Regions from separate parts of the Polaribacter sp. NJDZ03 genome, predicted to be linked through region 2. Evidence: riboswitches for the same ligand, from Rfam matches in the RefSeq annotation. Region 2 holds a riboswitch; the other holds the start of a gene.

Region 1 (8,004 bases), 390 kb from region 2:
ATACGCAAGATTATTTACAATTGTTGATTGCAAATATAGACCAAGAGTTTGAACATAATTTAGTGCAGCAAATGTATATTACAGACGATACTTGGACAGCAGTTGTGGCTACAAAAAACACGATTATTAATAAATTAAGACAAGTTGCAGAAACGGCAGAAACAGCCAATGAACTGCGGGAAAAGGTGATTATCGATTACTCTAAAACCTTACCACCAACGGATACTGCTATTGGTTTTATTAAAAATGAAGTAAAAAAGTTATTGTAATCAAAAAACTCCATTTGTTTAATTTCTTAAACAAATGGAGCTCTTCTTCTTCCCTTTTTCTAATGCTATTCTTTCTTAATTAAAGTATATTTTTGAAGCACCTAAACCTACTGGTGCAGTGTAAATTTCTTCTTTAGTAGATAAATCTGTAACGATTAATTTACTTAAAGCTGTAAAGCTATAACTTGTGGTAAACAACTTATTATCTTTAACCGCCATACCATAAATACTACCTGTATTTATACCAGATGTTGCTAAAGCAGTAGCAGACTCATCAATAGAATATAAAGTGCTATCAGCACCTTTATAATAGTATATAGTACCGTTTTCATAAGACATTAAAGATGCTTTTTCCTGATCAGCGAACTCTATTTGATTTGTAACAGTTTTTGTTGATGTGTTGATGAAAGAAATTGAAGAAGTAGTTCTACCTATAACAGACCAATCTGTTGTATCATAAATCGTATTTCCCTCACATAAAACAATTAAATTACCTGAATTATCTACAATAATTTCATCTGGATTATCATTTACTTCAATTTCAGTAACTGTATTTCCTGCTGATAAATCTACCACAGAAACAATATTATTAGAAGAATACGCTCCTTGATGAGTTATATATAACTTATTGTTACTAGCTACTATTTGTTCTACACCATAACTTAAAGAAATCGTTGAAGCTTCTAAGGTATTTGTAGACAAGTCAATAACAGCTAAATAATCATCATTTGTAGTATAATTAGTTGCCCCCCAATTAGTAACATACCCTTTACCATTAGAAATTGCCATGTATCTAGGGTTTGCTAAACCTGTATTAATTTCTGTAATTTTCTTAAAAGTATATCTATCTGCAACAATAATTGTATTCACATCATTTAAAATAATATAAGCTTCTGTATCTGAAAAAGCTATAGATTGTATTAGGCCACCTAATTGAGCATTATTTACTCCTGTGTATATAAAATTTGTTGCCAATCTATTTAAATTCTCATTTACATAAGAAATAGAACCATCTTTACTTTTGAAACTACCTTCTGCACTAACAATAATTCCGTCTTTATAATTACCTGTTATTTCTGGGAATTCTTCATCATTATTTGAACATGATGTAAAAACTAAACTAAGTACGAATAGTTTAAAAATTGATTTTGTAATCTTCATTTGTATTAAAATTTATAGTTTAAATTAATGTTATAATTTCTTCCTGGCATAGGACGTAAATTTGAAAAATAATACACATTATTAAATATATTATTAACTTTAAAACCTATTTTTATTGTATTTTTTTGATTTTCAAACACCTTAAAATCACTACCAAAATTAGAGACATTTAAAGAATTTAAGGAGTAAAAATCGATGTTAATTTCATTTGTATAAACTTTACTTTGATATAAATGCTGAATAAAAAAAGAGATTTTTTTATACTCATAATCTAAGTTGAAATTTAACAGATGTATAGGCGCATAAGGCAGAAAGGTATCCGTTTCTTTATTTTTTGCTAACGTAAATGTATAATTGGTAGAAAAATTAAAAGAATGCTTATTAATTTTTTTTGATAATTTTATAGCCGTTTCAACTCCACTATGTGTAACATCGCCTACATTTCTGGGTCTCCATAAATTAGACGCTGCGGTTGGCAACCATAAAATCTTATTTTTTAAATGAATATAGAAAAGTGAAGAAGTAATTTCTATATTCTTTTTCTTAAAAGTAGCACCCAATTCTCCCTGAACAGACTCTTCTGGTATTAAATCTAAATTACCAACCACTGGCCAATACAATTCATTAAAAGTTGGTATTCTATAATTAGTAGATAGATTTGCTTTTAACAATAAATTATCTGTAATTTCTTGTTCTGCAGCAAGAGAAACTAATAAAGGAACTTTAAAATCTGAATTAGATTCTTTTCTAAAGTTAATTGCTGTTGTTAATTTATCCGTAGGCTTGTAGGTGACTTTTGCCAAGGCTGCAAAAAATGTTCTACTTTTTGATAAAATATCATTTGTTGTTCCTATGTTTTCATCATAAATAAAAGACGTTTCCATTTTTAAATAATTAGAAAAGCGATACTTTAAATTATAGTTAATATTATAGTTTTTTGATTTTCCAAAAACAAAATCTGTAGCATTTTTGTCATCATAATACCTATATTCTTGTGTTAAATAAGCTACGTTTACAGTTTGTGTAAAATTAGAAAAAGTATATTTCCATTTTAGTAAATTTCTTTGATTAAAGTCTTCATTTCTTTCGCTACCAGCAGCAGGATTTGGTAATCCATCAGAAAACAAACGATCACCATAATAACCAGTCGTATAAAAGTAAAGCTTGTTTTTGTCTGTAATTTTATATCCTAAACTAAAGTTTACCCCATAATTTTTATAAACTCCATTTTCATTTTTCAATAAACTACCGTCGTTATTTTTATAACGAGTATCTATAAACGTATAATCGTTATCAGAATAATTTAAAGTTGCTGCAAACTTAACAGCCCATTTCCCTGTTCCAACATTTGCTTTAAAGAAATTAGATGTGGTATTAAAACTACCGTGAGAAGAAAATAAATTAAAATCTTTATGTTTTTTAAACGATAAATTGTCATTTAAATGTACCGTACCACCAATAGCACCAGAACCATAATCTACACTTCCTCCTCCACTATTAACAACAATTTCATCTGAAATACTTGCAGACAAAGAGTTAAAATCTGTTTGTCCGCTACCCATTGCATTAATAGAAATTCCGTTCCATAAAACGGCCGTATTAGAAGCTGAAGTTCCTCTAAAACGAGCTGTACTAATACCTCCATTACCATAATCTCTAAAAGAAATGGGACTATTGTATCTTAATAAATTAGTGAAGTTTATAGGATTTTTAATAATTTGAATAGTTCCTATTTCTATTTTTTTTTGTCCAATTACTTTATTTTCTTGTTCAGCAACCACAATTATTTCCTTCAAAACAGTTCTTATAGAATCATTTTGAGCTAAAACAGCCTGTGTAATAATAAAAAAGAATGTAAAAAATAAGTGTTTTTTCATAATCTGTTTAACCTTTATCCCGAAAGTTTTAATTTTTCAAAAATCTAGGCAGGTCTCCTGGCTTGTTTTTATGTTACTATACCTTCCCAACATACTTCTGCCAGTGGTAAAAGAGTTAATAACATCCTTAAATAAGGTACTGAAATAAATTCAGCATAAACTTACAGTTGCGGGAACAGCTTCGGTATTTAACCAAATTCCCTTTTAATTTGTTCTCAAAAAAACAAAACCTAAATTCTTCACAAATGTAGATTATTTCTAATTACTAGAATCTAATAATTAATAAATTTTTAGCTTAATTCATTCCAAAATTCTAAGTATTCTCAGAAAATCATTTTAAGAAAATATTCTATTTATATAACGTCCACATTTCTTAAATCTTTATAAAATAACTACTTTAAAAATTCTCGATAACTTTAGGTATAAATCATAAAAGAAAAGCAATTTAAATACTATTTAAGATATTCTTTCCTTTTTAACAAAATGTTTCTAACCTTTGTATTTATATTTTATACAACTTTATGATTCATTATATTTCTGGCGGAGAACGATCTGGTAAAAGTAGTTACGCCAAAAAAATAGCTGAAGAAATTTCTAAAAACCCCTTTTATTTGGCAACTTCTAGAATTTGGGATGAAGATTTTAAAACAAGAGTAGAAAGACACATTTCTGATAGAGACAAACGTTGGACAACCATTGAGGAAGAAAAAAATATTAGTGCTGTTATTGTTGATAAATCTACTGTAGTGGTAGACTGCGTAACATTATGGTTAACAAATTTTTATGTTGACACTAAATATGATGTAGAAGAATCTTTAAAATTAGCCAAAAAAGAAATAGAAAAACTAGTAGAAATTGATGCTACTATTATCATTATTTCTAATGAAATTGGTATGGGATTACATGCAACTACAGAATCTGGAAGAAAATTTACAGAACTACAAGGCTGGATGAATCAATTTATTGCAAAAAAAGCAGATAAAGCAACTTTTATGGTTTCTGGATTGCCCTTAAAATTAAAATAAAACATGATTTCAAAAATTACACCTCTTTCTAAAGAAATAATAAATGCTCTTCAAAAAAAGATAGATTTTAAAACAAAACCTATCGGAGCTTTAGGTATGTTAGAAGATATTGCTATTAAAATTGGTAGCATACAAAACACATTAACACCTAAAATTACAACACCAACAATTGTTGTTTTTGCTGCAGATCACGGAATTACAAAAACAAAAAAGGTAAGTCCATATCCGCAAGAAGTAACGCAACAAATGGTGCTAAATTTCTTAAACGGAGGTGCTGCAATTAATGTTTTTTGCAAACAAAACAACATCAATTTAAAAATTGTTGATGCTGGTGTAAATGCAGATTTCACTCCAAATAATCAATTAATATCTGCTAAAATAGCAAAAGGAACCAAAGATTTTTCTACTGAAAAAGCGATGACAATTACAGAATGTAATACTGCGCTAGAAAAAGGAAAAGAAATTGTAAACACTCTATTTAAAGAGAACTGTAATACCATTGGTTTTGGTGAAATGGGGATTGGAAACACTTCTTCCGCAGCACTTTTAATGAGTTATTTTACAGCCGTTAACATTGAGAATTGTGTGGGAAAAGGAACAGGTTTAAATGATGAAGGTCTTCTACAAAAAAAGATTGTTTTAAGACAAGTATACGATAAACATTCATTAACAATACATTCACCAATAGATGCACTTACTGCTTTTGGTGGCTTCGAAATTGTAATGATTACGGGTGCCATTTTAGAAGCAGCGGCTTTAAAAATGACAATTCTAATTGACGGATTTATTGTTACAGCTGCCTTGTTAGCTGCTTTTGCTATTGATAAAAATGTACTTGATTACTGTCTTTTTACACATTCGTCTGGTGAACAAGGGCATCAAAAAATATTAAATCACTTAAATGTAAAACCTATTTTAAATTTAGGTTTACGTCTCGGAGAAGGTACTGGAGCTGCAGTTGCACTGCCTATTATTCAATCTTCGGTGCTATTTTTAAACGAAATGGCTACTTTTGAAAGCGCCAATATCAGCGAAGCTTAAAGCTATGAAAAAAGAAATTCATTATTTTTTAACAGCCATATTATTCTTTACAAGAATACCTTGCCCAAAATGGGTCGGGCATTCCTCTGAAATGCTAAATAAAAGTAACCGATACTTTTCTTTAGTAGGTATTTTAGTAGGATCTATTGCTGCTTTGGTTTACTACTTGGCAACGTTTCTTTTTACTCCAGAAATTTCTATTATTTTAAGTATGATTTCTTCTATTTGGGCAACTGGAGCTTTTCATGAAGATGGTTTTGCCGATTCTTGCGATGGTTTTGGAGGTGGCTGGACCAAAGAAAAAATCTTACTAATCATGAAAGATTCCAGATTAGGAACTTTTGGAGTTATAGGATTATTTTCAATTCTTTTATTAAAATTTTCAGCAATACAAGCGCTTAGTTTATCCGCTATAAACATTCCATTACTTATTATTTCTGGTCATGCCATTAGTCGTTTTATTGCTACTATCCTACTCTACACGCATCCGTATGTAAGAGATATTGAAACTTCTAAAATAAAGCCGACAACAACACAAATGAGTACAAAATCTTTAGTGATTTCTTTCTTTTTTGGAATTTTACCTCTTTTCTTTTTTCAAAACTACAGAGTATTTCTATGTCTTATACCTTTATTAATAACGTATTGGTATGTAGCTCGTTTTTTTAAGAAATGGATTGGCGGACAAACAGGAGATTGTGCGGGTGCTTTGCAACAAGTTGCAGAAGTTATTTTTTATCTTTTTATACTCGTTTTATGGAGATTATATTAATTAGACATACAACCCCCAAAATAGCAAAAGGAATTTGCTACGGACAAGCGGATCTTGATGTTACTGATACTTTTTTAGAGGAAATTAAACCTATTTTAAAGAAAGTTTCTACTTATGATGCTGAAACTGTTTATTATAGTAGTCCACTTAAAAGGTGTAAAAAGCTAGCCGAAAAACTTTCAAATAAAGTTCTTTTTGATGATCGTTTAAAAGAGTTAAATTTTGGAGATTGGGAACTACAAAACTGGAACGATATCAATAAAACTGAATTAGATATTTGGATGAATGACTTTGTAAAGGTTGCTGTAACAAATGGCGAATCATATTTAGATTTACATGCAAGAACTACAAATTTTCTTTTAGAAATAAGCAAGCAAAAACACAAAAAGGTTGTTATTATAACACATGCAGGTGTTATGAGAAGTTTGCATTCTTTTATCAATAAAATCCCTTTAGAAAAATCTTTTGATTTAAAATTACAATACGCACAAGTTTTAGAAATAAATTATTAAAATGAAACATCTTTTAGCTTTCTTAATTATAAGTAGTCTCTTCTTTTCTTGTCAAAAAAAAGCAAATCAAGCAACAGTAAAAACAACGCTAAAAAGCACCATAAAGTATGCAAAAGGTTTTGACATAATTACAATAGGTAATCAGAAAAAATTGGTAATAAAAAAACCGTATCAAAACTCTAAAGAAGAATTTACCTACCTACTTGGCGATAAAACGGATTTAAGTAAAAATGAATTAAAAATCCCTATTAAAAACATCGTGGTTACAAGTACTACCCATATATCAATGTTAGAACAAATTGGTGCAGAAAAGTATTTAACAGGGTTTCCACAAACAGAATTTATTTCATCAGAAAAAACTAGAAAACGTATTGCTGATGGTAAGGTTGTTGAGTTAGGTAGTGAACGATCTATGAACACAGAAAAACTACTAGAATTAGCACCAAATCTCGTCATTGGTTTTGGCTTAAATGGTAATAATAAAACATATAAAACGATTATGAGAAACGGAATTCCTGTTATTTATAATGGAGATTGGTTAGAAGATACTCCTTTAGGTCGCGCAGAATGGATTAAGTTTTTTGGTGTTTTATTCAACAAAGAAAAAGAAGCAGACAGTATTTTTAACGTTATTGAGTCTAATTATTTAGCTGTGAAAAAAATAGCTTTAAAATCAAAAACTATTCCCACTATTATTTCTGGAAATTTATTTAAAGATACCTGGTATATGCCAGCTGGTAAAAGTTTTATTGCTACTTATTTTAAAGATGCCAACACAAATTATATATGGAAAAACACACAAGGAAATGGTAGCTTACCTTTAAGTATAGAAAGTGTTTTAGACAAGGGAAAAGATGCCGATTTTTGGATTGGTTGTGGTTTATTTGAAAGCAGAGAAGAAATGTTAAGATCTAATCAATCTTACAATTCTTTTAATACTTTTAAGAATAAAAACGTATATACCTATGCCACTAATAAAGGAATAACGGGCGGACTTATTTACTTTGAAAAAGCTCCTGTAAGACCAGATTTACTTTTAAAAGACATAATAAAAATTACGCACCCAAATTTGTTGCCAAATTATAGCTTAACTTTCTTCGCAAAAATGAATTAAATTAAGTTTCTATAAAAATAATAATTTTAATGAAAAAATTACGTCCAAAATCTAACATAGATGAGCTTTGTTATCCTTTTATATATGAAGATTCTTCTCTTTGCGATTATGAAATAGAAACAGATCAACTAACTCGTTCAGTAGCTTGGGCTATTAACGAACTCTCTGTTTTAATCTTAAATTACCCTAATAGCGAAGAACTAAAAAAACTAGAAAAAGAATTAAACTGGTTA
Region 2 (8,004 bases):
AGTATTACCAGCATTCAACATTTCTGCAATACCCTTTAATTGCGTTGTAGAATAATCTGCAGTGTGTGCTGTACAAATTAAAAAAGCATTAGAAAAACCTCTTTCTGTAACAGGTATACTCATTGCACTTGCCGCTGCTAAAGCTGCGGATATACCAGGGATAACTGTAAAAGGAAGTTGATGTTTCTTTAAAAAACGTACCTCTTCTGCAGCGCGACCGTAAATATATGGATCACCAGATTTTAGACGAATTACTTTATTACCCATTTCGCAATGTGTTTTTAGTAATTCGTTTATTTTATGCTGACGAGCTTGTGGATCTTCTTTATCGCCAAATTTTCTACCTACATAAATACGTGTTGCAGTTGTATTGATATCCATTATTTCTTCTGATATTAAATTATCATGTAAAATAATTTCAGCATTCTGTATGGCTTCAAAAGCTTTTAACGTTAATAGGTTTTTATTACCAGGTCCTGCACCCACAATGCTTATTTCTGGCAATTTGTCTTTTGCAAAAATCAATTCTGGATTTGCAAACTGATATTCGAAATTTAAGATTGATTTCGATTTAGAATTATCAACAATTTTAAAATCTTGTGCAGTATCTTCTCCAAAAATAGGAGCAGGCAAGTTTAATTGTATGGCAGCGTTTTTATAATATTCCTTTCTTTTAGGATGCACATCTGCACAACCATTGATAATTTCTCCAAAACAATCTTGTTCTAAAATAGTTTCAATTAAACCAATACTATCTTTTAAATGAATGAGGTTTACCGGAACGTTTGGGTTTTTTAATTGCTTTTTGTTGGCAAGAAATCTTCCGGGATGACGTTTTGGACCAATTAATCCTGCCAAACGTAAAATAGTTAGGTTGCTTCCAAAATGTTGTTTTAATAATTCTTCTGCTTTTATCAACCCAATACCAGAAGCTTTTTCTGGCACACAATGTATTGTTTCGTCTATAAGGCTATTTGTATTTTGATACACAGAAGTAGAGCTTACAAAAATTACCTTTGTAGTTGCGGCAGTATTTTTTATAATTTGCGCTATCTGAAGCGGATGTATGGTCTCAATATTATCAATCCGCTTTGGCGGAAAATTGATGATTAAAGTTGAGGTTTCATGGATAAAAGATGCCCAATCACCAATAATTTTATCAGCTTCAACTTTTATTCTATCTGATTGAAACGCATATTTAGACAATGGTTTTAAACGACCAAGTGTTGTGGTACTACCATTTACGGAGTAGCCACTTTTTTGAAGTTGTAAAGCCAATGGTAATCCCAACCAACCTAAACCTAATATAGAGATGTTCTTATTCATAGTGATATTAAATCTTGACTCGCGTTTTGTAACTGAATTTTAGTACAATATTTCCAAGCCAAATTATCTATAGAATCAAAGTTAATGATTCCTATAACTTCTCCAAACTTATTTTTAAAACGGATACCTGTTTGGTTTACGTTTTTCTGATAAAAATACTCTGTACTAGAAATTTTTGATTTTTGTAATTCCTTATCTTCTTTTGGTACACCAGCAATGGTTAATGGAATACAATCGGTTGCTGTTTCTAATTCTAACGTGTATGTTTTAGCATAATTTACGGCAGTTATTTCTGTAAACGGCATTGCTTTTAGATGTGCCATTTTAAGTGTTACACCTTTGGGGTTTTCTAATAAGTATAAGAATAAAGGATACAAATATTGATCGGAGCTAAAGCCTTTTGTTATAAAACATTCCCCTAATTCTTTGTCGTCTTTTAATTCGAAAGGTTTGGGTTTAAATGGCGCTATTTCTCTATTAGATTTTAGCGCATCCCATTCCTTTTTATATAATAAATTAGCTTCAACGGGTAAGTTATTATCAATATGACTTTTTACAATAGGAATAATTTTATCAGCAGTTAGTTCTTTGTACCAATATTCACCTGGATTTACAATACAAGTAGGTGCGTCTTCACATCTTCCATTACATCTGGTTTTAATAGTATGTACAGTATCCCAAAGATCATTATTACGTAAATAAGCTCTTGCAGCTCTTACTACTTTTTCTGATCCTGCTTTTTGGCAAGAGCCTCCGTCGCAGAATAAAAAAGTATGTGTTGTATTGGCTATATTTTTACCCATAATTTAAAAGAAATAAGTTAGATTTAATTTAGCTAAAAACGGAGTTCCTGGTGTAAAATGAATATCATCTACAGGCGCTAATTCTCCTTGTAATTGTGACGAGTCGTAAAAGACAGCTTCTCTCCAACTAGTGTCAAATAAGTTTTCAATAGAAATTCCTATTGTATATTTAGAAGTTGTATAATTAACAACAGCATCTGCAATAAAATAATCTTGTGCTATTATAGATGCGTCTTCGGTTAAAGGACGTTCTCCTAAATAACGATAACGTAGCGATGCTTTAATTCCGTTTTGTAAACGTAAAGTAGCACCACCAGTAGTGGTAAAACGAGGCGCACTCGGAATTTTATTATCCCCTTTAGGGGCATCTAATAAAGTACCGTAACTATAATTTAAATCTGTATCTATCCAAAAGTAGGGCAGAGGTTGGTATCTAAAAGAAGCCTCACTACCTAAACGTTTAGATCTTCCTTTGTTTTCGAACTCGAAACCATCAGACACAAATACAAATTCGGCATCACTTTGTAAATAATATGAAGTTAAATTACCTATAAAATTATCACCTATTTTAAATTCAGTCCCTAAGTCATACCCAGTTGCTTTTGGCAAAGGATTTATACTCTTGTTTTTTACTGCGGCATTTGCATAGTTAGAATGAAAACCAGTGCTTGCTTTTGCATAAAATTGAAGATCTTCTGTAGCGTCGTAAAACAGACTTAGTTTAGGGCTTAGTTTAAAAGCGGTTGTACTTCCTTGTTGCGGAGTTGGTATAATTTCTGTTACATTAAAGTCGAAATAATCTGCTCTTAACCCCGCTAAAACCGTTAATTTATTAGTAATTTGTATTCTTTCTTTAATAAATGCAGCGTAATTGGTTTCTTTAATTTTAAACCTATTTACATTTTCTAATAATTCTCTGCCAATAGTATGATTTAAACCAATGTAATTGTGATTATGTTTTGCAGACCAACCAAAGGTTGTGGTACTATTAGGTATTTCTAAAATGTTGTTTATGGCTATATTTCCTTTATAAGCAAAGACATCTCTGTTTTCTTGTTGATGAATCATATCTCCATGAACAGGATCGTTTTGAAAGAATGAAAAATTAGAAAACAAATTGTAGGTATTAGATACATAATACAACTGATTAATAAGCGTTGTATTGTTAGATAATGTAGAATTTAACTGTGCATTTACGTGTATTCTTTTAGTATCGCCACCTTCTTTATCATCAATAGCACCATATTTAGTTATAAGCCCGCTTTTTACAGCACGTAAAGGAATTTGTCCAGAAGCATTCCAATCACTATGAAAAGTAGAAAGAGAGGTTTTTAATTGATGTTTATCCGATAGGGAAATACTATATTTAGTAAAAGTATTTAAACGCCTAAGTTTTTGATTACTTTCAAAAAAACTGTTATTGTAAGTCCCTTCAATTGCTATATAAGCACTTTCATCATTTTTAGTTAAAAAATTCTTTTGATCTATAAGAGAAACCATTGCCAGAGCTCTTGTAAAATCATATTGACCATATTCTAGTTTTACAAAATTGCGATGTAGTTTGTCTTTGGTTGTAAATTTTGCAGCACCAGAAACAGCAAAGTTACCTAAAGAAGTTTCATGTGGTCCTTTGTAGTAATCTGCATTCTGAACCGTTTCTGGAATTAAAAAATGTAAATCGGCATACCCTTGTCCGTGTGCATGCGAACTTAAATTAATTCCAATATCATCTACCAAAACAGCAAAGTCAGTTCCATGATCATTATCAAAACCTCTAAGAAAAATTTGTTCTGCTTTTCCGCCACCTGCATGTTGGGCTATAAATAAACCAGGAACCGTTTTTAGAAAATCTTGCGAACTACTAATAGGTATTAATTGCAATGATATTTTAGAAACCTTATGAACACCTAGTTTTTTTTCGTCTTTAGAACTGATAATAATTTCAGAAAGTTCTGTAGTTTCTCTATCTAAAACAATAGCTAAATTGTTGGTTCCTTTTTTTAAGGTAATTGTCTTTTCTATATAGCCTTCTAACAAAAATGTTAGATTTATAGGTGCTTTTACAGCCGTAATAGAAAAGTTTCCTCTTTCATCAGTTGTTGTTAATACTGTTTTTCCGCTTGTTAAAATACGAACTTGAGAGATTGCTAACTGTGTTTCTGCATCAGTTATTTTACCTTTAATGGCCTTTTTTTGTGAGAATATGGGCAATGAAAAACACATAGCCCATACGCTGCATAAAATCAATTTTTTGTACATTTAAAAATGATGTTAAGCAGGTAAGGAAAGAAAATATGAAATAAACATAATTTTCTAACTCTTTACCCGAGAGTTAATATTATAAATTATTATCATAGTGGCAGGTCTCCTGACTCAACTTTATATTCATTTACCTTCCCATAGTCTTACTACAGTGGTTTACTTAATGAGTACTTTATAAGTTTTACAGTTGCGGGAACAGTCTTGGATTTACACCAAATTCCCTTTTAATCTTTACGAAAACGTAAAAAACCATTTGATGCAGCGAAGGTAGTACTTTTTAAATGAGTTAACTAATAGTAAAAACGGATTAATTAACGATTTTTTTGATAAAATCTAAACGTTTAGAAATAGTTGTTTTAGGTAGACTTTTAATTGAAAACCCTAAATTAGTATAAGTTTCTACCAATAAATTATGTAGCTTTTTAGCATCTTCGAAAGATTGAAGACGTTGTGGATCTTCGGTATAAATTTCTTGCCAAGGCGGAAGCATAAAAACAGTAATGTGATAATGTTTTTTATAATTAAAATTTAAAAATTTAGAACAAATAGGATGTTTTTTTAATTTTAAATAAGCAATATTATCTGCTAAACCACGATCTACAAAAGTAATTTTATTGCTTTTTATATTTAATTCTGCTGTTATTTTTTGATAGACTAAATTGGTAAACCCAACAACATCTTGCCAAGGAGTCTTGTTTCCTTTTTGCTCTTGCTGAGAAGTAATTAATTTTCTAGAAACTTCTTCAAAGCAATTAAAGCCATCTGTACGAAGGCTATCTATCAAGGTCGTTTTTCCAGTACCAGGAGCACCTGTAATAATATATTTTTTTTGAAGCTTAGACATTTTAAAACAGTAATAAAATTGCAATACTTAAAAGACAAAATAAGATACTTACAGCATAATTAATTCGACTAGCAATTTTAATTTCTTCGTGTTTAATTATACGGTTGTTACTACCAATAAAAGGTTTTTTAAGTAATTTTCCGTGATAATAATTAGGCCCTCCAAACTGACAATCTAAAATATAAGCTAATGCAGCTTCTGGGTAACCAGCATTTGGACTACTATGTTTTTTACCTTCTTTAAAAACAAAAGAAATTCCGCTTAACTTAAATTGAACAAGTAACATTAATATAGCTGTAATTCTAGCCGGAATATAATTGGCTACATCATCTAATTTAGCAGCAAACTTACCAAAAGATATATAACGATCGTTTTTATAACCAATCATAGAATCTAAAGTATTTATCATTTTATAAGCCATTACCCCAGGAATCCCAAAAATTAAAAAGTAAAAAAGAGGTGCAATCACTCCGTCACTTAAGTTTTCTGACATGGTTTCTAACGTGGCAATTCTAATTTGTTGTTCGCTTAAATTATTAGTTTCTCTACCTACAATCCAAGATAAACGTTTTCGTCCGGCTTCTAAACCTTCATTTTTGAGCGTATTAAAAACGGCATATCCTTCTTTTATCAATGTTTTGTTGGCAAGACAATAAAACAACATTATTATTGAAAACAAAATAGAAAGAATAGGGAAGTTGTACGCATTTAATAAACGAATAGTTAGGTAAGGAAATACAAAAGAAATACCAACCAATAGAATAGTTAATAGCGCACCTTTAAGGACTTTAGAAGCGCCTTTGTTTAATTTTTTTTCACCAAAATAAATACTATTTCCGTAACCAACAATTAGGTGCGGTAATTTTTTAGGATCTCCAAAAATGGCATCTAAAGCAAAAGCAATTATTAAAATGTAAATTGAGTTTAAATCCATTTTTTTAAAGCTTCAATTAAGGTATTATTCGCTTTTTTGCTTTGTGTAGAAAGGCGAATGTATTCTCCTTCTAAACCATTAAAATTAGTAGCATCTCTAATAAGAATTTGATGCTCTGTACTTAAATATTCTTTAAGTTTTTTTGCTGATGTATGCAGTAATTCAACTAAAAAATAAGAAGTAGTACTATCGCAAACTTTTATGCCTTCTAATGCTGTAAGTTGCTTTTTAAATAAGGCCGTTTCTTCTAATAATTCTGTACTATTAAATTGAAGCGAATTGTAATTGTTAAAAATATATTCTCCTGCTTTTATAGCCAATAAATTAACACTCCAAGGCATCTTTAAAGCTAAGAGATTGGTAATATTTAAAGCATTTGAAACTACATAACCAAGACGTAAACCAGGAATTGTAAATGTTTTGGTTAAAGAGCGAACAACTATTAAATTGATGTGTTTTTCTGTTAATGAAACGATAGATTCAACACTGTTTGTAAACTCAATATATGCTTCATCAATAATAAAAGTAGTATTTGGTTTTTGTTGAAAAAGAAGTTCTAATTCGCTTTTAGAAAAAATAGCTCCCGTAGGATTGTTTGGGTTGCATATAAAAATTAAGTCGGCATTTGTTTTATGTATTTCTGTTCTAGAAATTAACTCGTATTTTAATTTAAATATTTTACAAGCATCTTCATATTCAGAAAAAGTTGGTGCAATAATTGCTGCCTTTTTATCAGAAAAAAACTGAGCGATAAGATAAAAAGCTTCGGTTGCTCCGTTGGTAAATAAAAACTGTTCGTTTTTAAGGTTGAACTTTTTAGCAGCAAGAATATTCAATTCGTTTGCAGCAGGAGAAGGATAACTTTGTATTAAAGGAACGTGCTTTGAAACTTCATTAAGTAGCATTTCTGGACACCCTTTATAATATACGTTTGAGCTAAAATTATGTTTAATTTCTCCATCAATTAAATGAAGATCATCTCCGTGGCCGTTTAACATTCTTGTGCACTATTTTTTAGAATTGCTTCCATATCTAAGTTTTCATCAATCCAATCTGCTAATTTATCAAATTGTTGGGCTTTAAACTCCTTGTAGTTTATGGCTGTTGCGTCAGGGAATTTTAAATGTAGTAATTCGGTAACAACGTTTTGATTATCAAAAATACCATGAAGGTAAGTCCCCCAACTTTTATTGCCATCAAAATAGCCTTCTTCTTTACCGTTTATAATATTTAAATGGTTGTTTTTTGGAACGGTAGTTTCTCCCATATGAATCTCATAACCAATACAAACCTCTTTAAAATCTTTAAATTGAAAATTACGTTGTACGGTTTGTTTTGTTTTGGAAAGAGTTGTATCAATTTGAAACAAACCTAAACCTTCTTCTGATTTTACATTACTTTCTACGGAAAAAGGATCTTTAACCGTTTTACCTAACATTTGATATCCACCACAAATTCCGATAACAGGAATGTGTTTGTATTGTTCTTTAATAATAGTATCTAAACCGTCTTTTTTTAAGGCGATTAAATCTTCAATCGTATTTTTTGTCCCCGGAATAATAATAATATCTGCTTTATTAATTTCCGAAGAATTTCTAGTAAAATAAAGGTTGATTAATGGTTCTTGTTCTAAAACCTGAAAATCTGTATAATTAGACATATAATGAAGTCTAACAACCGCTATATTAAGTTTGTTTTCTTTTGCAGTTGTTGCTCTTCTATTTAAAGCAACAGAATCTTCTTCTTCTATAATAATATCTGTTGCGTAGGGTAAAACCCCTAAAATAGGAATACCTGTTAGTTCTTCTAGTTTCTTTTTTCCATCAACAAATAAA

Evidence for each region. Region 2 has a riboswitch for cobalamin ahead of KV700_RS03855 (TonB-dependent receptor). Riboswitches for the same ligand answer to the same signal wherever they lie in the genome.
Region 1: another riboswitch for cobalamin. It lies ahead of KV700_RS02140 (TonB-dependent siderophore receptor); the one in region 2 lies ahead of KV700_RS03855 (TonB-dependent receptor).

The regions. Positions count from the first base shown of each region.
Region 1 is NZ_CP079195.1:507,426-515,429, reverse strand. It holds gene KV700_RS02150 (hypothetical protein) at 1-269, shown strand, start outside; gene KV700_RS02145 (YncE family protein) at 345-1,430, opposite strand; gene KV700_RS02140 (TonB-dependent siderophore receptor) at 1,436-3,307, opposite strand; cobalamin riboswitch at 3,337-3,556, opposite strand; gene KV700_RS02135 (bifunctional adenosylcobinamide kinase/adenosylcobinamide-phosphate guanylyltransferase) at 3,829-4,332, shown strand; gene cobT (nicotinate-nucleotide--dimethylbenzimidazole phosphoribosyltransferase) at 4,336-5,373, shown strand; gene KV700_RS02125 (adenosylcobinamide-GDP ribazoletransferase) at 5,378-6,145, shown strand; gene cobC (alpha-ribazole phosphatase) at 6,130-6,657, shown strand; gene KV700_RS02115 (ABC transporter substrate-binding protein) at 6,659-7,771, shown strand; gene KV700_RS02110 (cobalamin adenosyltransferase) at 7,801-8,004, shown strand, end outside.
Region 2 is NZ_CP079195.1:902,203-910,206, reverse strand. It holds gene cobA (uroporphyrinogen-III C-methyltransferase) at 1-1,326, opposite strand, end outside; gene KV700_RS03860 (ferredoxin) at 1,323-2,129, opposite strand; gene KV700_RS03855 (TonB-dependent receptor) at 2,133-4,388, opposite strand; cobalamin riboswitch at 4,470-4,660, opposite strand; gene KV700_RS03850 (AAA family ATPase) at 4,699-5,235, opposite strand; gene cbiB (adenosylcobinamide-phosphate synthase CbiB) at 5,237-6,169, opposite strand; gene KV700_RS03840 (histidinol-phosphate transaminase) at 6,160-7,167, opposite strand; gene KV700_RS03835 (cobyric acid synthase) at 7,161-8,004, opposite strand, start outside.